Regions from separate parts of the Mycoplana sp. ABR4_002 genome, predicted to be linked through region 2. Evidence: riboswitches for the same ligand, from Rfam matches in the RefSeq annotation. Region 2 holds a riboswitch; each other region holds the start of a gene.
What was found. A riboswitch is a leader RNA that binds a small molecule or an ion and turns the genes downstream of it on or off. The one in region 2 is predicted to bind cobalamin.
Positions count from the first base shown of each region.

Region 1: it holds a riboswitch for cobalamin, as region 2 does, so the genes downstream of both, ACXAGF_RS11330 (CbtB domain-containing protein) here and ACXAGF_RS04585 (aromatic ring-hydroxylating oxygenase subunit alpha) in region 2, are expected to answer to the same signal.
Region 3: it holds a riboswitch for cobalamin, as region 2 does, so the genes downstream of both, nrdH (glutaredoxin-like protein NrdH) here and ACXAGF_RS04585 (aromatic ring-hydroxylating oxygenase subunit alpha) in region 2, are expected to answer to the same signal.
Region 4: it holds a riboswitch for cobalamin, as region 2 does, so the genes downstream of both, bluB (5,6-dimethylbenzimidazole synthase) here and ACXAGF_RS04585 (aromatic ring-hydroxylating oxygenase subunit alpha) in region 2, are expected to answer to the same signal.

Region 1 is NZ_JBSWVO010000001.1:2,345,177-2,350,824, reverse strand. It holds gene ACXAGF_RS11340 (cobyric acid synthase) at 1-399, shown strand, start outside; gene ACXAGF_RS11335 (peptidoglycan-binding domain-containing protein) at 570-2,303, shown strand; cobalamin riboswitch at 2,375-2,690, shown strand; gene ACXAGF_RS11330 (CbtB domain-containing protein) at 2,737-2,913, shown strand; gene ACXAGF_RS11325 (CbtA family protein) at 2,926-3,720, shown strand; gene cobU (bifunctional adenosylcobinamide kinase/adenosylcobinamide-phosphate guanylyltransferase) at 3,717-4,244, shown strand; gene cobW (cobalamin biosynthesis protein CobW) at 4,249-5,301, shown strand; gene cobN (cobaltochelatase subunit CobN) at 5,306-5,648, shown strand, end outside.
Region 2 is NZ_JBSWVO010000001.1:963,181-968,828, forward strand. It holds gene ACXAGF_RS04565 (diguanylate cyclase domain-containing protein) at 1-154, shown strand, start outside; gene ACXAGF_RS04570 (peroxiredoxin) at 299-961, shown strand; gene ACXAGF_RS04575 (MBL fold metallo-hydrolase) at 999-2,039, shown strand; gene ACXAGF_RS04580 (DUF6656 family protein) at 2,045-2,650, opposite strand; cobalamin riboswitch at 2,998-3,196, shown strand; gene ACXAGF_RS04585 (aromatic ring-hydroxylating oxygenase subunit alpha) at 3,300-4,544, shown strand; gene ACXAGF_RS04590 (FAD-binding oxidoreductase) at 4,546-5,628, shown strand.
Region 3 is NZ_JBSWVO010000003.1:115,592-121,239, forward strand. It holds gene ACXAGF_RS22905 (DUF6925 family protein) at 1-950, opposite strand, end outside; gene nrdF (class 1b ribonucleoside-diphosphate reductase subunit beta) at 1,031-2,020, opposite strand; gene nrdE (class 1b ribonucleoside-diphosphate reductase subunit alpha) at 2,034-4,181, opposite strand; gene nrdI (class Ib ribonucleoside-diphosphate reductase assembly flavoprotein NrdI) at 4,178-4,576, opposite strand; gene nrdH (glutaredoxin-like protein NrdH) at 4,588-4,809, opposite strand; cobalamin riboswitch at 5,050-5,264, opposite strand.
Region 4 is NZ_JBSWVO010000001.1:2,291,806-2,297,453, reverse strand. It holds gene ACXAGF_RS11100 (NAD+ synthase) at 109-1,785, shown strand; gene ACXAGF_RS11095 (TolB family protein) at 1,799-2,623, shown strand; gene ACXAGF_RS11090 (diguanylate cyclase domain-containing protein) at 2,791-4,284, shown strand; cobalamin riboswitch at 4,355-4,565, shown strand; gene bluB (5,6-dimethylbenzimidazole synthase) at 4,611-5,321, shown strand; gene ACXAGF_RS11080 (DUF2865 domain-containing protein) at 5,318-5,648, opposite strand, start outside.

The sequences.
Region 1 (5,648 bases), 1.4 Mb from region 2:
GCGGTGGAGGGGCTCGGCTTCCTCGATGTCGAGACCGAGATGGCGCCGGCCAAGACGGTGCGCAACAGCAGCGCCCGGTCGCTCGCCTATGATGTGCCGCTCGACGGCTACGAGATCCATCTCGGCCGCACGAGCGGGCCCGACTGCGCTCGGGCCCCGGTCGAGATCGCCGGCCGCCCGGACGGGGCAACCTCGTCCGACGGCCGTGTATTCGGCACCTATCTGCACGGGCTCTTGTCCAGCGATCCGTTCCGTGCCCGGCTCCTGGCGGAGTTCGGCATTGCCGGCGGCGGTTTCGACTACCGCGGGGCGGTGGACGCGGCGCTGGATGGGGTGGCCGCCGAACTCGAGGCCGCCCTCGATCCGCGCTGGCTGGATGCGCTGATGAAAAGTGACTGAGAAACGACGATTATCCCAGCGCGCCGGGCCGTCATTTCCAGTGGACTAGTCTGTAAAGCCGTCATCTTCATCCGGCAGGGTAGCCACCAAAGTTGCGCCCGATTCCGATGCAAATGCCTAGAATGGCGTCCAGCCGTGGCGGACGCCCGCAGTGTGAAAGGGAATTCTGCATGACCAGCGCTCATTTCGCAAAACTCGGTCTGACGGCTCTGCTCGGACTTGTCCTTGCTGGCAGTCCCGCGGTGCGGGCGGAGGACGGCAAGCCCGGCGTCAGCGCCAGCAAGCGGTGGGAATCGGAGTTTTCTCTGTGGCAGAAGGTTTCGTCTGGCAGCGATCCGGCAGGCTATGAGGACTATCTCAAGCAGTATCCGAGCGGCACCTTCGCCTCGATGGCGCGGCTGCGCCTGGCCGAACTGAACGCGGCAGGGGCCGCCAAGGCGGCAACGGGCGCGCAGGGCGCGGCCGCCGGCAAGACGACCGGTGCAGCCACCGACAAGGAGAAAGCGCAGGCGGCGCAGAAGGCGGCCGAGGCGGAACGGCTGCAGGCAGAACAGGATGCCCGAATCGCTGCCGAGAAGGCCAAGGTCGACGAAGAGCGGCGGGCCGCCGAGGCGGCCGACCGGCGGGCGGCCGAGGCCGAGCGGCTGCGCAAGGAGCAAGAGGCGCGCGCGGCCGAGGAGGAAAGACGAGCGGCCGAAGCCAAGGCGGAGGCTGCGCGCAAGGCGGCCGAGGCCGAGCGCAAGCGCGCCGAAGCGGCGGCGGAGGCGGCGCGCGTGAAGGCCGAGCAGCAGGTGCGGGCCGAGGCAGCGCGGTTGAAGGCCGAGCAGGAAGAACAGGCCGCGGCCGAGGCGAAGGCGCGAGCGGACGCGGCCGCCGCTGAACGGGCCAAGGCCGAGGCTGCCATCGCCGCGGCAGAGGCCGAGCTCAAGCGGGCCGAGGAAGCGGCGGAGGCGCAGCGGCTGAAGGCCGAGCAGGAGGCGCAAGCGGCCGCCGAGGCCCGGGCGCGGGCGGATGCGGCCGCGCAGGCAACGGCGAACACGGACCCCGTGACGAGCGATGAGGCGGCGGACGCCGATCCGCCCGAAGCCGCCGACGGAGCCAGCGATTCCGAAGAGAGCGCCCATGTACGGCCGCAGGCCGAGCGCGAGGGCGGGTCAGGTTCCATCACCGAGGTAACGACCGGTAGCGGCGAGGCGGCCGGCGCCGAGCCGACCAAGGCCGACGATGCAGCGACGGAACGGCTGGCGCGCCGCGAGGACAACGCCTGGAGCCGGGCGGTGCTGAACGGCGACGCCGAAGCCTACCAGGCCTATCTCGGCGATTTTCCCGAAGGCAAGTTCGCGGCGGAAGCGCGCCAGCGGTTGGCGGCGCTGGAAAAGAAGCCGGCCGCGGAACGGCCGGCCGAGGAAGGCGCAACCGCGTCCAGCCCGGCGCCCCAGCCGGCCGCGCGGCAGCAGTTGCAGTCGCGGACGACGATCTACGAGACGTCGCCCGATGCACGCGAGGCCTACCTGGAGCCCGGCACGCGGGCGCAGGCGCAGCGCTGGCTGAACACCCTCGGCTACGGTACCGGCGGGATCGACGGCGTCTATGGTCCGCGCACCCGCGCGGCGATCGCCGCCTGGCAACGCTCGGCCGGTCAGCGCGCCGACGGCTATCTGACGCGCAAACAGTTCCGGCAACTGCGCGAGGCGGCGCAGTTCGTCGAGAACCGCAATCGCCAGCGGGTGGCGCGGCAACGCTACCAGCGCGACCCGTATTACGGCGGCTATCGCGTCTACGAGGGACCGGTCGACGGCTACCTCGAGGGACCGGTCGGCGGTTACTACGAAGGTCCGGTCGACGGCTACTACGAGGGGCCGGTCTATCGCGGTGGCCTCGGCATCAGCGGTCCCGGCTATTGACGGCGCCCACGCCGGTATTCGAAGGATGGATGGCGCTGGCAGTCGATTGACTTCGACGGCCGGCGGGCATAATCATCCCACTATTGGATGGTGCGCCTGTCCGGAGACGGAACGGCGCTTAAATGGGAACGTGACGGGGTGGACCCAATCAGGGCGCTCCAATCACGGCCGACCCCGCGACTGTAGAGTGGCGAGGCCGATCCGGCCGGTCGAACGACCGGCAAAGCCACTGGGTGGCGGCATGATGAACCGGGGTCTGGACGCCTCTATTTCTACGAATCGTCCGCCTTTCATGCCGCTCACAACCCGGGAAGGCGAGGAGAGGCCGTCGGCGCGAATGCGCCGGACGCCGCGAGCCAGGAGACCTGCCGGCCAATGAAGGGCATCGTGCCCGATTCCGGGAATTTTCCCCTACGCCAGCACGGAGGTTGTCATGGCTGCTTCTAACGTTTCTTCTACTTCTCTCTCGCTCAACGATCGCCTCTACGCAGGAATCACGGCACTGCTGCTCGGCGCTTTCCTGGTGTTCGGCGCTGGGCTGGCCAATTCCTCGGTGCTGCACGACACCGCGCACGACACGCGTCACTCCTACGGCTTTCCCTGCCACTAAGGGGCGCGTGACATGATCGTTCGATATCTCCTGGCCGCTCTGGTGGCCGGGCTGTTTTCCGGCGCCCTCATGACCGTGGCGCAGGAGGCGCGGGTGATTCCGCTGATCCTTCATGCCGAAGAGTATGAAGGCGGCGAGGCTGAACCGGCGCCCGCGGGCGCCGAGACCGAAGCGCAGCCGCAGGCGACCCACGAGCATTCGGCGCTCGGCATCGGCGCCGCCGTTGCCGAATTCGCCGCCTACCTTTCGCCCGTAACGCCGGCCTATGCGCATGCGGGCGAGGTGCATGAGGGCGAGGGCGGCATCCTGTTCGGCATGAGCCGCTTCTCCGGCACGCTGTTCGCCAACCTGGTGACCGGCGCCGGCTTCGCCCTGCTGCTGGCGGCCGTCAGTCTTCTGGCCGGCAATCCGATCACGGTCGCAAATGGCGCGATCTGGGGAGCGGCGGGCTGGCTGGCGGTCCATCTGCTGCCGGCGATCGGCCTGCCGCCGGAACTGCCGGGCTTTCCCGCCGCCGACCTTGCCAGCCGGCAGGGCTGGTGGCTGGCGACGGTCGTCCTGTCGGCCGGAGGGCTCTACCTGCTGATCCTGAAAGAGGGCATCGCCGCGAAGGTCCTGGGCGTCCTCCTGGTCGCCGCGCCGCACCTCTATGGCGCGCCGCAACCGGATGACCTTTCGAGCAACGTTCCGGCCGTGCTCGGAGCGGAGTTCGCCGTGGCGGCTTTGGCAACGACGCTGTTCTTCTGGATCGTGCTCGGCCTGTCGCTGGGCTTTGCCAACGAGAAGATCGCCAAGGCCGACCGATGATGACGACATCGCCCGGAGCCGTCCTGGTTCTGGGCGGTGCCCGTTCCGGCAAGTCCGCCTTTGCCGAGCGGCTGGCCGCGGAGACCGGCCTCTCGAAGCATTATATCGCCACCGGCCGCGCCTGGGACGAGGAGATGCGCGCGCGAATCGAGCAGCACCAGGCACAACGCGGCGGCGACGGCTGGGTCACGCACGAGGAGCCGCTGGCGCTTGCGGACCGCATCCGTGAAACAGCGCGCAAGGACCGGGTCCTGCTCGTGGACTGCCTGACCTTGTGGGTGACGAACCTGATGCTCGAGGGCCGCGACATGGCGGCGGCTTATGACGACCTCGCGGCCGCGATCGTGCATTCGCCCGGAAGGCTCGTGTTCGTCTCCAACGAGGTCGGATTGGGCATCGTGCCCGACAACCGGATGGCGCGCGACTTTCGCGACCATGCCGGCCGGCTGCACCAGAAGGTGGCCTCGCTTGCCGCCGAAGTCTATTTTGTCGCGGCAGGCCTGCCGCTGAAAATGAAGGGTTGAGCACATGCTCCAGCAAAAGATTCCCGCAACCGTCATCACCGGCTTCCTCGGCGCCGGCAAGACGACGATGATCCGCAACCTGTTGCAGAACGCCAACGGCAAGCGGATCGCGCTGATCATCAACGAGTTCGGCGACCTCGGCGTCGATGGCGAGGTGCTGAAGGGCTGCGGCGCGGAGGCCTGCAGCGAGGACGATATCATCGAGCTGACCAACGGCTGCATCTGCTGCACCGTGGCGGACGACTTCATCCCCACCATGTCGAAGCTGCTGGAGCGCGAGAACCGCCCGGACCACATCGTCATCGAGACTTCCGGCCTGGCGCTGCCGCAGCCGCTCGTCGCCGCGTTCAACTGGCCGGAGATCAAGACGCAGGTGACCGTCGACGGCGTCGTCACGGTGGTGGACAGCGCGGCCGTTGCCGCGGGACGCTTTGCCGACGACCACGACCGCGTCGATGCGCTGCGCGTCGAGGACGACAATCTCGACCACGAGAGCCCGCTGGAGGAACTGTTCGAGGACCAGCTGACCGCCGCCGACCTGATCGTGCTCAACAAGACCGACCTGATCGACGCCGCCGGCCTGAGGACGGTGCGCGAGGAGGTCGCCGCCCGCATCGCCCGCAAGCCGGCCATGATCGAGGCCCGGAACGGCGACGTTGCCGCCGCCGTCCTGCTCGGCCTCGGCATCGGCACGGAGGACGACATCGCCAACCGCAAGTCGCATCACGAACTGGAGCACGAAAACGGCGAGGAACACGATCACGACGAGTTCGACAGTTTCGTCGTCGAACTCGGCGCCGTCGCTGAGCCGGCCCGGTTCGTCGAGCGGCTGAAAGGCCTGATCGCCGAGCACGACGTGCTGCGCCTGAAGGGGTTCGCGGACGTGCCCGGCAAGCCGATGCGCCTCTTGATCCAGGCGGTCGGCAGCCGCATCGACCAGTATTTCGAGCGCGCCTGGAAGCCCGGCGAGGCTCGCGGCACGCGCCTCGTCGTCATCGGCCTGCACGGCATGGACGAGGCCGCCGTGCGCGCTTCGATCACCGCCGCGGCGGCCTGACGCCATGCATCTCCTCCTCGCCCAGAAAGGCACGATCGCCGACGGCAAGGAGGCGATCGACCTCGGCCAGTCGCCGGGCGACATTCTGTTTCTCTCGGCGGCGGACACGGAACTGGCGTCGATCGCGGCGGCCCATCGCGGCCGCGAGGGTCGGGGGCGGCTGCGGCTCGCCAGCCTCGGAACGCTGGCGCACCCGATGTCGGTCGACACCTATGTCGAGCGTACGGCGCGGCACGCGAAGCTGATCGTCGTGCGCGCGCTCGGCGGCGCGAGCTACTTCCGCTACGTGCTGGAGGCGCTGCACGCGACCGCCGTGGCGAACGACATCGCGATGGTCGCCTTGCCCG
Region 2 (5,648 bases):
GGCCGGGTCGGCCGGTAACGCCTTCGACTTCGTCAGCTTCGCCGAGAAGGCACTGCACCAGGCCCAGGCCGGCGGCGGCAACCGCCTCGTCGTTCATCGCAGCAGCGACGGCGGATCCGAGGGCAAGGACTGGATGCTCTACAAGACCGTCTGACCGTCTCCCGAGCGACCTTCCCGACGACCGCGCACGGCCCGGCCAGGCGGCGACCTTTTCCGTTGCCTAATGCGGCGATTGGTGCAAACTGTCTCGCCTTGGGGGCCATGGTAATTTCGTTACCTGGAGGCAAGGAGGTGTGACGTGAGACTTGCAATCAACGATCTGGCACCGGACTTCAAGGCGCAGACGACCGAAGGCGAGATCCAGTTCCATGACTGGATCGGCGATTCCTGGGCGGTGCTTTTCTCGCATCCCAAGGACTACACCCCCGTCTGCACGACCGAGCTGGGCTACATGGCGAAGATCAAGCCGGAGTTCGACAAGCGTGGCGTCAAGATCGTCGGTCTGTCCGTCGACCCGCTCGACAGGCACGCCGGCTGGGCCAGCGACATCGAGGAGACCCAGGGTCATGCGCCGAATTTCCCGATGATCGCCGATGTCGACTACACGGTCTCGAAGCTCTACGGCATGTTGCCGGCCGAGGTGTCGGGCGATCCGACCGGCCGCACACCCGCCGACAACCAGACCGTGCGCAACGTGTTCGTCATCGGTCCGGACAAGCGGGTCAAGCTGATCCTGGTCTATCCGATGACCACGGGCCGCAACTTCGACGAGGTGCTGCGGGTGATCGACTCGCTTCAACTGACGGCCCGGCACAAGGTCGCCACGCCGGTCAACTGGCAGCAGGGTGAGGACGTGATCATCGCCGGGTCGGTGTCCGACGACGACGCCCGCAAGCAGTATCCGGACGGCTGGCGCGCACCGAAGCCCTATATCCGGATCGTGCCGCAGCCGCGAACCTGACAGGGAGGGCCCGCCGTGGCGGGCCAACGCGGCGGCGATGATCTTCCGGCAGCTGTTCGACAGCACCTCCGGCACCTATACCTACCTCGTCGCCAGCCGGCGCGGGGGAGAGGCGCTGATCATCGATCCGGTGCTGGAGAAGGTCGATCGCTACCTGCAGCTCGTGCGCGAGCTTGACCTGAAACTGGTCAAGGCGGTCGACACCCATCTTCACGCCGATCACGTCACCGGGCTCGGGGCGCTGCGCGACAGGACGCACTGCGTCACGGTGATGGGCGAGCAGACCGCTGCGGACGTGGTGTCGATGCGGGTCGCCGAAGGCGACCGCGTGGCGATCGAGGGCCTCAGCCTGGACGTGCTCTATACGCCCGGCCACACCGACGATTCCTACTCCTTCCTGATGGCCGGGCGCGTCTTCACCGGCGACACGCTGCTCATCCGCGGCACCGGCCGCACCGATTTCCAGAATGGCGACCCGCGCCAGCAGTATGATTCGATCTTCAACAAGCTGCTGAAGCTGCCGGACGAGACGCTGGTCTTTCCGGCCCATGACTACAAGGGCGACACGGTGTCGACGATCGGAGAGGAGCGGCAGTTCAATCCGCGCCTGAAGGTGCGATCGGTCGACGAGTACGTCGACCTGATGAACAGCCTGAACCTGCCTAATCCGAAGATGATGGACGTGGCCGTCCCGGCCAACATGCATGTCGGGCTGCATCAGGACGAGATCGCCCGCAAGGGCTGGGCGGTGACGGCGGTCGAGGCGCTGGCGCTGCTTGGCCGTCCGGACGTGGCGCTCGTCGACCTGCGGGAGCGGGCCGAGCGGGAGAAGCACGGCACCATTCCGGGATCGCTGCATGCGCCCTATCCGGACCTGCAGGAGAACATCGGGCCGGGTGGCGTGCTGCACGAACTGGCGGCGGCCACCGGCAGGCGCATCGTCTTCTACTGCGCCTACGGCGAGCGCTCGGCCATGGCGGTGGTGGCGGCGCAAGGCGCCGGCCTGGCCGGCGCCTGCCACATCGAGGGCGGGATCGACGCCTGGAAGCGGGCCAGCGGCCCGGTTGCGCGCTCGTAGGCGGCTCAGATCGCGCGGATGATCTTGCGCAGTTCCTCGCTGCGCGCCCCGAGCAGCAGCACGTTCTTCATCGCCACCTTCGGATCGTGGGTCTGGAACAGCACGCCGTCGTCGCCCACGGTTCGATTGATTTCCAGCCGGCCCTCGATTTCGGACGGGCTGATGGCGACGGCGAAATACATCCGGCGGTGCTGCGGATCGATCGCCTCGAAGAAGCGCTCTCCCTCGCCGAGTTCGGCATAGAAGTTCGCCATGTAGAAGGACCACTGCACGTTTTCGTCCTGGGTCAGCCGCGTGCTCGAGACGGTGACGTGGCAGTAGCCGAGGTGTGGCATGGAGGCGAGCGTGCGGTGGAAGATCAGCCTGGGAAAGCGGATCGAGCCGTGGAAGCTGTTGATGCGCTCGTGGGTGACACTACCTGCCTTCTCCAGCCTGCGGCCGGTCCGCGCGGCGACCTCGCCATGGCTGAGATAGCGCCTGTCCGCCTCGCTCCATTCCCGCCGCTCGAGCTTGCCGCTGCGCAGGTATTCGGTATAGGCGAACCAGCGCGCGCTCTGCGAACGCTTGAAGGCGACGGCGTCGTAGTATCGGAATTTCGGCGTGGGCTGCACGGAAAGGCGCTCCGGGGCTGGTGCTTTTTGAGCGCAATCATGCGCCCTCATGGTTAATGTCCCCCTTACGCGGTGCCGCAATGGGACGGCTGGCTCCGCTTTGCCGGATGGTCGGCGTGGATGGCGCGGCACAGGAACCGCGCCGGCTGCCGTCGTGACACTGGTGGCGCAAAGAGAATATCTGCCTGTCGAACGCGCAGTTTGCGCAAAATCTTGGCGGCGTTGCGTTTATGGCTTTATAAGCATCTGAATATAAATAATAATTTTAATTGATACCGGGATGAATTGCTGTCGTCAAAGCGGAAGGCGATGTCGCTTTAGGGCGTGTCCGCGTCCCGGCTTTCCGCTTAGATGAAGAGGCTCAAGGTGCTGCCTCGATAGGGAGGGGTGGAGAATTGGGAAGCCGGTGAAAATCCGGCGCTGCCCCCGCAACGGTAAGGGAAGAAATCGCGGCGAAGTGCCACTGGGGAGACCCGGGAAGGCGCCGCGCAGGTCCGCAGAGGACATCTCCCGAGCCCGGAAACCAGCCTTGGAGAAACGTAACGTGACTGGCTGCGGCGGGCGGCCGGGGCGCAGCGAAGCCGTGTCCTGTGACCGGCCGCTTCCGTCCGCGTCCGCATCGGTCGAACCAGGGCTTTGAGGACCGGCAATGGATATCCGCAACGACGTGCTTCGCAAGATCAGGAACCGGCGCGAGGGCTACAGCCTCGACCAGGCTTTCTACATCGACCCCGACCATTATCGCCTCGACCTCGAGACGATCTGGTATCGCGACTGGCTGTTCATCGGCCACGACTGCGAGATCCCGCGCCCGGGGAACTATTTCACAGTGCAGGTCGGCGACTATCCGGTCGTCGTCACGCGCGACCGGCAAGGCACCGTCCGCGCGCTGCACAACTCCTGCCGGCACCGCGGCTCGCGCGTCTGCACCCAGCACAAGGGTTCCTCCGCCAAGCTCGTCTGCCCCTATCACCAGTGGACCTACGAACTGGACGGCACGCTGCTGTTCGCCCGCCACATGGCCGAGGACTTCGACCGGACCGCGCACGGCCTGAAGCCGATCCATTGCGAGACCGTCGGCGGCTACATCTTCATCTGCCTCGCCGACCAGGCGCCGGACTTCGGGCCCTACCGCGAGCTGGCCGAGCCCTACCTCGTCCGTCACCGCCTCGGCGAGACGAAGGTCGCCTTCGAAAGCACGATCGTCGAAAAGGGCAACTGGAAGCTGGTCTGGGAGAACAACCGCGAGTGCTACCACTGCGCGGCCAACCATCCCGAGCTTTGCCGGACCTATCCGGAGGCGCCGAGCGCCACCGGCGTCCAGGGCGCCAAGGATGATCCGGTGATCGCCGAACACTGGCAGCGCTGCGAGGCGGCCGGGCTGCCGAGCGAGTTCCGCATGTCGCCGACAGGGCAGTTCCGCTTCGCGCGGATGCCGCTGGTCGGGGACGCGGAAAGCTACACCATGTCGGGTGGGCCGGCCGTCCGCCGTCCGCTGGCGACGGGCCTGGACGAGCGCCGGATCGGCACGCTGCTGATGTTCCACTATCCGACCACCTGGAACCACGTTCTTGCCGACCACGCGATCACCTTCCGTGTTCTGCCGCTTGGCCCGGAACTGACGCAGGTGACCACCAAGTGGCTGGTCAACAAGGACGCGGTCGAGGGCGTGGACTACACGCTGGAGGAGCTGACCCACGTCTGGACCGAGACCAACGACCAGGACCGCCGCATCGTCGAGGAGAATGCCTTCGGTATCCGTTCGCCCGCCTATGAGCCGGGTCCCTACTCGCCCGAGGACGAGGGCGGCGTGATGCAGTTCGTCGAGTGGTACTGCGCCTTCATGGAGCAGCGCCTTCAGGGCGAAGACCAGATCCTGTTCCGGGTGGCCTGAGATGACGATTCACAGCGAATTCCGCCATTTCGATGAACTGGAGCCCTGGAGCGATCGCCGGCAGCTGCTGGAATGCATCGCGGTCACGGTCGAGGCGCCGGACGTGATGACCTTCGCCTTCCGCTCCGACCGGGCGAACTGGTTCCGCTACATTCCCGGTCAGTTCGTCACGCTCGAGCTGCCGGTCGGTCCGGAGTCGGTGATGCGGACCTACACCCTGTCGTCGACGCCGTCGCGCCCGTTCTCCGTCGCGGTGACGGTGAAGGCGCAGAAGGACAGCGTCGGCACGCGCTGGATGTTCGATCACCTGAGGCCGGGGATGAAGCTGAAGGCCTTCGGGCCGCTCGGCGATTTCTCCTTCGTCCGGCATCCGGGGGAGAAGTACCTGTTCATCTCCGCCGGCTCTGGCATCACCCCGATGATGTCGATGACGCGGTGGATGGCGGACTGCGCCCCGCAGTCCGACGTCACCTTCATTTCCTGCGCGCGCACGCCGTCGGACCTGCTGTTCCGCCCGGAGCTGGAGTTCATGGCGGCGCAGATGCCGAACCTGTCGCTCGGCTTCGTCGTCGAGAGCCACAACCCGCGCGATGGCTGGCACGGCCTGCGCGGGCGGATCGAGACGGCCAAGCTCGCGCTGCTGGCGCCCGACTTCAAGGACCGGACCGTCTTCTGCTGCGGCCCGGAACCGTTCATGCGCGGCGTCAAGGCGATGCTGCAGAGCGTCGGTTTCGAGATGGGGCGCTATCACGAGGAAAGCTTCCAGCCGGCTGCACCGTCCGCACCGGTACCGATGTCGGTGGCGAATGGCGTTGCCGCGGACGCGGGCACGGTCACCTTCGCACGCGCCGGCAAGGAGGCGAAGTGCCAGCCGGGCCAGACCATCCTGCAGACCGCGCGGCTGGCGGGTGTGCGCATCGGCGCCGCCTGCGAGGGCGGGCTCTGCGGCACCTGCCGGGTGATGAAGCTGTCGGGCGATGTCGAGATGACCCACAATGGCGGCATTCTCGACGATGAGATCGCCGAGGGCTACATCCTCGCCTGCTGCTCGCGTCCGATCGGCGACGTGCAGATCGAGGCCTGACGCCGATTGACGGCTGGCGC
Region 3 (5,648 bases), on a different contig from region 2:
TAGGAACGACTGCCGAACCGCTCAGCCAAACGATACTGTTGGCGCAGGGTTATGCGTACCGTGGCATGACAAAACCGATCAGACTGCAAGACGAACCGACTTGGCGCTGCCCTTCCAGCTAGACCGTCAAGTACCGCCTTGCGGAGAATTGGCAGGTCCGGCCGGGCATAGCGTTCGAACAATTCCTGGAACCGGGCGTGATCCTCAATGTCGAACTCGCGCTCTTGCCCCCGGTTATCCAAGACAGGGTTGGGGGGGTGTAGATAACCAAGCGGCACATGATCCTTCGGGATTGGAGTATTGGCGGAATGGGTTCGATGTAGCTTCAACAGCTGTGGTAGCAGATGCGTGTGCGGTCCTGTTGGAGAAACGCCGCCAGTATCCGCCCCACCTATTTTTTGAAAAACCTCGATGCGACCTATACGGGTTAACGCGATACGGTGCGGATGGGCCTCCATCATTGCAGACATTGCCGCACTGCCGGTGTCGAACAAGCTGTACCCTGCATGGGCACGAAGGATCGCCAGCAGTTCGGGGTCGTCAGTGCGAATGCAGAAGTCGCACTGCGGCAGATCGAGGCCGATGTCAAAGAGGGTTGCCTTTCTATCGGAAGGACGAACCGCACCCTCATCCGGCCCAAGTTCTGTTAGAACCTTCCGCCCACTCATAGCTGAATCCCTTTGCGGCAAGCAGAGCGCCACGCCGTGGCTCCAGCGATGCCGTTTGGGGCTGAGGGCTTCGTAGGCGACAGAGATGACCTGTGATAGGGCTCCGTCCTCGAGCCGAATGGCGCCCCGCGGCGTTGCGCGTACATAGGACGCCACGGCGTATTCTTCGACATGCTCGCCTTTGTCGTGATGGAACTCAGCGACAGCGCCGAAGGAGCCCATGCTCCATCCAGATTTCGGATCAGCGAGGCTATCCTTCAAGAGGTCCCGGATATTTCGCACGGCCGATCATCCTTCACTATCAATGTCTTCTCCCCACGCACGGTGCGCAGTGATTGAATCACCGTCGGGTTGCCGGCCAGCTAGAAATTCCAGTCCTCGTCCTCGGTCGCCACCGCTTTGCCAATTACGTACGAAGAGCCGGACCCCGAGAAGAAGTCATGGTTCTCGTCTGCGTTGGGCGATAGAGCCGAGAGGATTGCCGGATTGACCTTGCAGGCTTCTGGTGGAAACAGCGCCTCGTAACCGAGGTTCATCAGCGCCTTGTTGGCGTTGTAATGCAGGAACTTCTTGACGTCCTCGGTCAGGCCAACGCCATCATAAAGCGCCTCTGTGTACTTGGCCTCGTTGTCGTAGAGCTCAAGCAGCAGCTCGAAGGCAAAGTCCTTGATCTCCTGGCGGCGCTCCGCCGAGAGCCGCTCCAGTCCGAGCTGGAACTTGTAGCCGATGTAGTATCCGTGGACGGCCTCGTCTCGGATGATCAGCCTGATCATGTCGGCGGTGTTGGTGAGTTTGGCGCGGCTCGACCAATACATCGGCAGGTAGAAGCCGGAATAGAACAAGAAGCTCTCGAGGAAGACACTCGCGACCTTCTTCTTCAGTGGATCATTTGAAGCATACTGTTCCATGATCAGCGCTGATTTGCGCTGCAGGAACTCATTCTCCTCCGACCAGCGATAGGCGTCGTCGACATCCGGCGTCAGGCAGAGCGTCGAGAAGATCGAAGAGTATGAGCGCGCGTGTACTGCTTCCATGAAGGATATATTGGACAGCACGGCCTCCTCGTGCGGTGTGGCGGAGTCTGCCATCAGCTTCACAGCGCCAATGCCATTCTGGATTGTGTCGAGCAGCGTCAGGCCGGTGAAGACGCGGATGGTGAGTTTCTGCTCCTCCGGCTTCAGTGTCGCCCATGACGGGATGTCGTTAGAAAGTGGCACCTTCTCCGGCAGCCAGAAATTTCCGGTGAGCCGGTTCCACACCTCGAGGTCCTTGTCGTCCTCGATGCGGTTCCAGTTGATGGCGCGCACGGCGCTGGCAGCCTTCGGGGTCTTGGTTTTCATTTGGATGTTCATGGTCGTCACCGGTTCAGAGGGCGCACGAGACACAGCCCTGCACTTCCGTGCCGGACAGCGCCATCTGGCGAAGGCGGATGTAGTAGATGGTCTTGATACCCTTCCTCCAGGCATAGATCTGCGCGCGATTGATATCGCGGGTCGTGGCCGTGTCACGGAAGAACAGCGTCAGCGACAGGCCCTGGTCGACGTGTTGGGTCGCTGCGGCATAGGTGTCGATGATCTTTTCGGGACCGATCTCGTAGGCGTCTTGATAGTAGTCGAGGTTGTCGTTCGTCATAAAGGCTGCGGGGTAGTAAACGCGGCCGATCTTGCCCTCCTTGCGGATTTCGATCTTGGAGACAATCGGGTGAATCGAAGAGGTCGAGTGATTGATATATGAGATAGAACCGGTCGGCGGCACGGCCTGGAGGTTCTGGTTGTAGAGGCCGCCTTCCATCACGGCCGTCTTCAGTTCCAGCCAGTCTTCCTTCGTCGGAATGTGAATGCCCGCCTCCTCGAAAAGGCCTCTCACCTTCTCCGTCACCGGCAGCCATTCGGCTTCCGTGTACTTCTCAAAATATTCGCCGGTAGCGTATTTCGAGCTTTCGAAGCCCTTGAAGCTCCGCCCCTTCTCCACCGCTAGCCGGTTCGATGCGTGAACGGCGTGATAGGTCACGGTGTAAAAATAGATATTGGTGAAGTCGATACCTTCTTCCGAACCATAATAGATGCGTTCGCGGGCGAGATAGCCGTGCAGGTTCATCTGGCCAAGGCCGATTGCGTGACTGTCGTCGTTGCCCTTTTCCACCGAGGGAACGGACGAGATGTGGCTCATTTCGGAGACGGCGGTCAGCGCCCGGATCGAGGTCTCGATCGTCTGGCCGAAATCAGCCGAATCCATCGCGGCTGCAATATTCAGCGAACCGAGATTGCACGAAATATCCTTGCCCATCTTCGCGTAGGACAGGTCGTCGTTGAATTCACTCGCCTCGCTGACCTGCAGGATTTCCGAGCAGAGATTGCTCATCGTGATGCGGCCGGCGATCGGGTTGGCTCGGTTCACCGTGTCCTCGAACATTATGTAGGGGTAGCCACTCTCGAACTGGATCTCGGCGATGATCTGGAAGAAGTCGCGCGCCTTGATCTTCTTCTTGCGGATGCGGCCGTCCTCAACCATCTCACGGTACTTCTCCGTCACGGAGATCTCGGTAAAGGGCACACCATAGACGCGTTCAACGTCATGCGGCGAGAAGAGGTACATGTCCTCGTTGTTCCGCGCGAGCTCGAAGGTGATGTCCGGGATGACGACACCGAGGGACAGCGTCTTGATACGAACCTTCTCGTCGGCGTTTTCGCGCTTGGTATCGAGAAAGCGCATGATGTCGGGGTGGTGGGCGTGAAGATAGACCGCCCCCGCCCCTTGCCGCGCGCCTAGCTGGTTGGCGTAGGAAAAGCTGTCTTCCAGCAGCTTCATCACGGGGATTACGCCGGAGGACTGGTTCTCGATCTGCTTGATCGGCGCGCCCATCTCGCGAAGGTTCGTCAGCGACAGCGCGACGCCCCCTCCCCGCTTGGAAAGCTGGAGCGCCGAGTTGATCGAACGACCGATGCTCTCCATATTGTCTTCGACCCGCAGCAGGAAGCAGGAGACGAGTTCGCCGCGCTGCTTCTTGCCGGCATTGAGGAAGGTTGGTGTCGCGGGCTGGAAACGGCCGGATATGATCTCATCGACAAGGTCTCGGGCGAGCTTCTCGTTGCCCCGCGCCAGCGTCAAGGCGACCATGCAGACACGGTCCTCGTAGCGCTCAAGGTAGCGTTTTCCATCGAAAGTCTTCAGCGTGTAGGACGTGTAGTATTTGAACGCCCCGAGGAAGGTCGGAAAGCGGAACTTCTTGTCATAGGCGTGTTCGAAGAGATCACGCACGAAATTGAACGCGTACTGGTCCAGAACCTCCTGCTCATAATAACCCTCCGCCACCAAATAATCGAGCTTTTCTCGGAGGTTATGAAAGAAGACCGTGTTCTGATTGACATGCTGGAGGAAATACTGCTTCGCCGCCTGCCGGTCCTTGTCGAGCTGGATTTTCCCCTGTTCGTCATAGAGGTTCAACATTGCGTTGAGCGCGTGATAGTCCAGCGCCGTGATTTCCGGCGCTTTCGCCGGCTTTTCAAGCGTCATCGTGTCCAAAGTCGTTCTAGCCCCTGTCTGACGTTGTCGACATCCTCGTCCGTTCCGAGTAGTTCGAAGCGGTAGAGGAAAGGCACCGCGCACTTGGCGGAGATGATGTTGCCCGCGATGGCGAATCCGGTGCCAAAATTGGTGTTCCCCGCCGAAATCACGCCGCGGATCAGGCTGCGGTTGCACGGGTTGTTGAGGAAGCGGATGACCGGCTTCGGCACCGCCCCCTTCGCCCCGCCTCCCCCATAGGTTGGGGTTACCAGCACGAAGGGGTGGACTACTTCGGGCGGTTCCTCGCTTGCATCGAGCGGCAGGCGCAGGACTTCAACCCCGACTTTCTCGACGAACCGATGGGTGTTTTCCGACCGGCTGGAGAAATAGACCACTCCGCCCATCGTGCCGGGCCTCAAGCGAGTGCGCTGATCATGTCAGGACGGAAGCCGGCCCAATGCTGCTCTCCGGCAATAACAACAGGAACCTGACGGTAGCCGAGGCCCTGTACGAGGGCATACGCCTCTGCATCTTCGGAAATGTCGACGACGCTGTAGTCGATGCCTTGGCGGTCGAGCGCGCGTGTCGTTGCGGTGCACTGAACGCAGGCGGGTTTGGAGTAGACAGTGATGGCCATGGCTTTCCTCGTATCTGACAAGCGGGCATAGGAGACCGTCCGGCCATCCGCCGATGGCCGTCCGACGCAAATTTAAGGGCATAGCGGCCGCCTGAAACGGCGGGACGCGGGATGCGACCTACTCGCGTGGGTGAGCTGGAAAAAGGATCGACATGACTTCACCCCGAGGCATTTTGCGGGGCACCAGGGGAGGCGCTGAGGCGACATTGCTCAACGCTCGCCTGCCGGACACCCCGCCCGTGGACGTTCATGTGCGAGGCAGGTCTCCTGGCTCGCGGATCATCACATTCACCCACCTTCCCAAGGCATTTGCGCCTCAGTGGTCAACGGACGAACGCTCACCGCTTACAGTTGCGGGGGCAGCTCCGGACTCACTCCACCATCATGGTCGAACCGGATTCCCATCTTAGCCTTCAACTCAACGAATCGAAGGAACCTCGAACACTACATATAGTAGACCAGACAAAAATTGCGTCAATAGCTGGCGACAATTCCGAAGGACGAATTGGAAATTGTCTCTGTCGGCTGTGGATAGCGGGGACGCTGAGGGCAATCCACAGGAAGCATGACGGCCGGGGCTCGCGCGCTCTTCCCTTGATCGTTGGGGTAGGGCACTGGCCATCGCCCTAGGAGCGGGTTAGCCTGTCTTTGAAACACCTGGCCACCACCTAGCGCAGCTTTGCGCAGTTCACTGGCCGCAGCGACCATGTTCACCAGCGCCGGCTCGTCCTCATCCCATTTGCGAGCTTTCAGGCCGCAGTCGGACAAAAGGAGATCGGTCATCTCCTAAACCTCCGGCACACGCGGCGAGTGGAAATCCCTGGATTTTAGTCATCCGG
Region 4 (5,648 bases), 1.3 Mb from region 2:
GTCGACTGCACAAACGAAAGCCGTTCGTTTTCAAATCGGCCGCCATGCTCTAAAGAGCATGCTGCGGAGCTGGCCTGACGCCGGCGCGCGGGCTGATCGAGGACAGAGATGATCGATACCAACAACCGGACCACGCTTCGCATCGCGGTCGCGCAGCTCAACCCGACGGTCGGGGACGTTGCCGGCAACCTGGCCAAGGCGCGCGCGGCGCGGACGGATGCGGGCGTACAGGGCGCGGATCTGCTGCTTCTGACGGAACTGTTCATTTCCGGCTATCCGCCGGAGGACCTGGTGCTGAAGCCCGCCTTTCTGAAGGCGTGCGAGGCCGCGGTCGAGGCGCTGGCGGCCGACACCGCCGACGGCGGTCCCGGCGTCATCATCGGCTTTCCACGGCTTGGCGATACCGGCCGGCACAACTCGGTCGCCGTGCTCGATGGCGGCAAGATCATCGCGACACGCGACAAGGTCGATCTGCCCAATTACGGCGAGTTCGACGAGAAGCGCGTGTTCGACCAGGGCGCGATGCCGGGGCCGGTCAATTTCCGCGGCGTCCGGCTCGGCATCCCGATCTGCGAGGACATCTGGGGCGACCTCGGGGTCTGCGAGACCCTGGCCGAGAGCGGCGCCGAGTTGCTGCTGTCGCCCAACGGCTCGCCCTATCACCGCGGCAAGATCGACATCCGCCATCAGGTGGCGATGCGGCAGGTGATCGAAACGGGCCTGCCGATCGTCTACGCCAACCAGCTCGGCGGGCAGGACGAACTCGTCTTCGACGGCGCGAGCTTCGGCCTCAACGCCGACAAGTCGGTTGCCTTCCAGATGAGCCAGTTCGAGGAGACGGTCGCGCTCGTCACCTGGCGCCGGGAAAACGGCGGCTGGCGGTGTGACGGCGGGCCGATGTCCAAGCTTCCCGAAGGGGAGGAGGCGGACTACCGCGCCTGCGTGCTCGGCTTCCGCGACTACGTCAACAAGAACGGCTTCAAGAACGTCGTGCTCGGCCTGTCCGGCGGCATCGACTCGGCGATCTGCGCGGCCATCGCTGTCGATGCGCTCGGCGAGGAGCGGGTGCGCTGCGTGATGCTGCCCTATCGCTACACCTCGCAGGAATCGCTGACCGACGCCGCGGCCTGCGCCGAGGCGCTGGGTTGCCGCTACGACATCGTCCCGATCGAGGCGCCCGTTGCGGGCTTCCTGGACTCGCTGTCCGACATGTTCGAGGGCACCGAGCCGGGGATCACCGAGGAGAACCTGCAAAGCCGCACGCGCGGAACGATCCTGATGGCGATCTCCAACAAGTTCGGCTCGATGGTGGTGACGACCGGCAACAAATCGGAGATGTCGGTCGGCTACGCTACGCTCTACGGCGACATGAACGGCGGCTTCAATCCGATCAAGGACCTCTACAAGATGCAGGTCTACGCGCTGGCCCGATGGCGCAACGGCTGCGTGCCGCCCGGCGCTTTCGGTCCGTCGGGCGAGGTGATCCCGCACAACATCATCGACAAGGCGCCGTCGGCCGAGCTCAGGCCGAACCAGACCGACCAGGATTCTCTGCCGCCCTATCCGGTGCTGGACGACATCCTGGAATGCCTGGTGGAGAACGAGATGGGTACGGAGGAGATCGTCGCGCGGGGGCACGACGAGGCGACTGTGCACCGGGTCGAGCACCTGCTCTACATCGCCGAGTACAAGCGCCGGCAATCGGCGCCGGGCGTGAAGATCACGAAGAAGAACTTCGGCCGTGACCGGCGCTATCCGATCACCAACCGGTTCCGCGACCGCTGACCGGAGCAGGACCATGCGCAGCTCGGTCGAGATCCACGACGTAACGACGGGACGCACGCGTATCGTCTGGCAGACCGATCGCCTGGTCGAGGCGCCGAACTTTGCGCGCGACGGCGCCGCGCTGATCGTCAACGGAGATGGGCGGCTGTACCGGCTGCCGCTCGATGGTCGCCCGCCGGAGCCGATCGACACCGGGTTTGCGGTTCGCTGCAACAACGACCACGGACCATCGCCGGACGGCCGGCTTCTGGCGATCACCGACAAGTCCGAATTCGGCAAGTCCGCGATCTATCTCCTGCCGGCCGAAGGTGGCGCGCCACGGCTTCTCACGCCCAACCTGCCGTCCTACTGGCACGGCTGGTCTCCGGACGGGACCAGCCTCTGCTACTGCGGCATTCGCGATGACGTCTTCGACATCTATACCATTTCGGCCGACGGCGGGGAGGAGAGGCGGCTGACGTTCGGCGAGGGCCGCAACGACGGCCCGGACTGGTCAAGCGACGGGTGGATCTATTTCAACTCCAGCCGTACCGGCCGCATGCAGATCTGGCGGGTGCGGCCGGACGGCCGCGACGTCACGCGGATCACCGACAGCCCCTGGAACGACTGGTTTCCGCACCCCTCGCCCGATGGCAGGCGGCTGCTGGTGCTGTCCTACGACGGGGACGTGCTTGACCATCCGCGTGACCGTCATGTCTGCCTGCGCCTGATGGAGGCCGACGGTGGCAACGACCGCGTGCTGTTCGAGCTGTTTGGCGGGCAGGGGACGATGAACGTGCCGAACTGGTCGCCCGACGGCCGGGCATTCGCCTTCGTTCGATACGTCCCGGCTGCCTGACGGTCCTGTCCTCGGGCGTGTCGGATCAAGACGTGCATAACCGCTGCCCAGAACAATCTTAAGTAATTGGATACCACGCCGCTTAAGGGAAAGTTCCCTCTTTTTCGCTATTTTCCCGGGTTAACGACAAGAGGGGCATGTCGGTCCAAGGCATGCATGAGGGGAAAATGGCGAGTGCTGGGGCTGCGGTCGTGCGCCGTGGCAGCGTTAAGATCATGATCGGTCTTGCGGCGGTGGCGATCGTCGCCCTGTTCGCTTGCGCCAACTTCATGGTGCTCGACTACTCTGTCCGGCAGGCCAACGAGTTTGTCGCCAGCACCGAGAAAACTCTGGTCAAGAACGAGTTCCGCCACCAGATCGAGCAGGTGGTGCTCTACCAGAGCGGCATGTCGGTCTGGGACAAGAGTTTCGACGAACTGGCCGACGGCTCGTTCAGCGACGAGTTCATCCGCCGGGAACTGCGCGACTGGCTGTGGAGCGACTTCGGCTTTTCGTGGATGGTGTTCACCAAGCCCGGGGCCAGCACGATCCTGGCCGTGCACAAGGGCAACGTTGTCGAGGCCAGGAAAGCCGACAAGCTGCTGTACTGGATCAGCGACCTGACCAAGCGAGCGGAGGCGGCCTACTACGCGGCGCTGCGCCGCACGCGCGACGGCTGGTTCCTGGGAGGTCCCCGCGAGAGCGGTACCGTTCTGTCGCCGGCCCTGGACCAGATCAACGTCACCGGCATGCGGATGATCGACGGAACGATGAGCATCGTCGTCGTACAGTCGGTGGTGCCGAAGCGGCTGTTCATCCCGGACGAGCGCAAGGCGCCGGTGCTCATGGTCACCGTCAAGCCGATCTCGGCGAAGATGCTGGCCGGCTCGGAACAGCGGCTCGGACTGAAGGAACTCGGCTTTTCGCCGATCACCACCGTCGACGACAACCTGCTGCTGACCGGCGTCGGCGGCGACGCGTTCAATCCGATGGTCGCTTCCTGGCGCCCCAACCGTCCGGGCTCGTTCGTGTGGGCCATGGCGATGCCGCAGATCACTGCGCTGGTGGCGATCTTCGGCCTGGTGATGGGTTTCGTCACCTACAAGTTTTCGGCCCTGGTCCGCGCGCTGCAGCGCAGCGAGTCGCGCAATTCCTATCTCGCCCGCCACGACGCCCTGACCGGGCTGCTCAACCGTTCCGGCTTCGACGACAGCGTCAAGAAGATGCTGGAAACGGCCGAAAGGCCGCTCGCCGTGTTTGCCATCGACCTCGACCGGTTCAAGGCCGTCAACGACCGCTACGGCCACGCTGCCGGCGATGCCGTGTTGAGGACGGTCGCCGGCCGTTTCCTGGAGCGGATCGGCACGCGGGGGACGGTGGCGCGGCTCGGCGGCGACGAGTTCGCCGTGCTGCTTCCAGGCCTGGTGGCGAGGCAGGACCTTCTGGACCTGGCCAACGGCCTCGTCCGCGACGCGCAGATACCGATCCCGTTCGAGGGCCAGATCCTCAGCGTCGGCAGCAGCGCCGGCGTCGCCGTCTTCCCGGACCATGGGCGGACGGTGCACGACATCATGGTGGTGGCCGACGCCGCGCTCTATGCCGCCAAGAACGGCGGCCGGAACCAGGCGATGTTCGCCACACCGGCCGATGCCGGGCAGCAGCCGGCGATCGACGCGGCCTGAGCCGCCACTCCATCGCCGGAAACAGACACTCCGGTGTCGATACCGGCCTTGAACGACGGCCGGCGATGTGCACAAGTGCAGTCCGTCAGGTGCCCCCAAGGGGGATAATCGGGAATTCGGTGGGGCTCGCCCCGAAGCCGGAACGTGCCCAGCGCTGTGACGGGGACGGCCAAGCCGGGAAGGATGCGATCCTTTCGACACTGCCACTGGTCCTTGACCGGGAAGGCAGGCATGGCCGGGTGAACCGGAGTCAGAAGACCGGCCTGGCGAGATGGACCTGCCCGCGCGGACGGCGGACGGTTGAACGCATTGTTGGGGAGATGACGATGCAACCTCCGCCGATGGACGATCTCGTCCGCGCGCAAGCCTTTTCGCCCGATGACCGGGCGGCCGTATACCGCGCCATCGAAACGCGTCGCGACGTGCGCGACCAGTTCCTGTCCGAGCCGCTGCCGGATGCCCTGGTCGAACGCCTGCTGCGGGCGGCGCACAGCGCCCCCTCGGTCGGCTTCATGCAACCATGGAATTTCATTCTGGTCCGCGATCCGCAAGTGCGTGGAGCGGCCCACGCGGCCTTTGCGCGCGCCAATGACGAGGCGGCGATGATGTTTCCCGAGGAGCGGCGGTCGCTGTATCGCTCGCTGAAGCTCGAGGGCATCCGCAAGGCGCCGCTCAGCATCTGCGTAACCTGCGATCCGGACCGCGGCGGCGGCGTCGTGCTGGGCCGGACGCACAATCCGCGCATGGACGTCTATTCCACCGTCTGCGCCGTGCAGAACCTGTGGCTGGCCGCGCGCGCCGAGGGCGTCGGCGTCGGCTGGGTCAGCATCTTTCATGACGCGGACATTCGCAGCCTGCTCGGCATCCCGGAGCGGATCGAGATCGTCGCCTGGCTGTGCCTCGGCTTCGTCGACGAGCTTTACCGCGAGCCCGAGCTTGCGGTGAAAGGCTGGCGCCAGCGCCTGCCGCTGGAGGAGCTGGTGTTCGAGGGGCGGTGGGACTGTCGGGGCGAGAGACCGTCGGCGCGCGGATCCTAGTTCGCGCCGGCGGGGTTGCGCAGATCGATCGCATGCTCCTTGTCCGGCAGGAAGACCGGGCCGACCGAGCGCACCTTGTCCTTTGCCGGATCGAAAGGCCGTTCGGCGATCGCCTCCTCGCTCGCCGGCGTGCCGACCGGCCGCATGCGGATAGTCGTGACCGAGCCTGCATCGTCCCTGGTCAATCCCTTTGCCGCGCCAAGGCCGGAGCCGGTGTCCCGGCCGGCCAGCGGGATCGCACGCCCTCCCGCCGCCTGGCGGTAGTAGGCGGCAAGATCGCAACCGCAGTCCTCCGACCGGGCGGCGTCGCGCGTGCGGTAGGCAAAG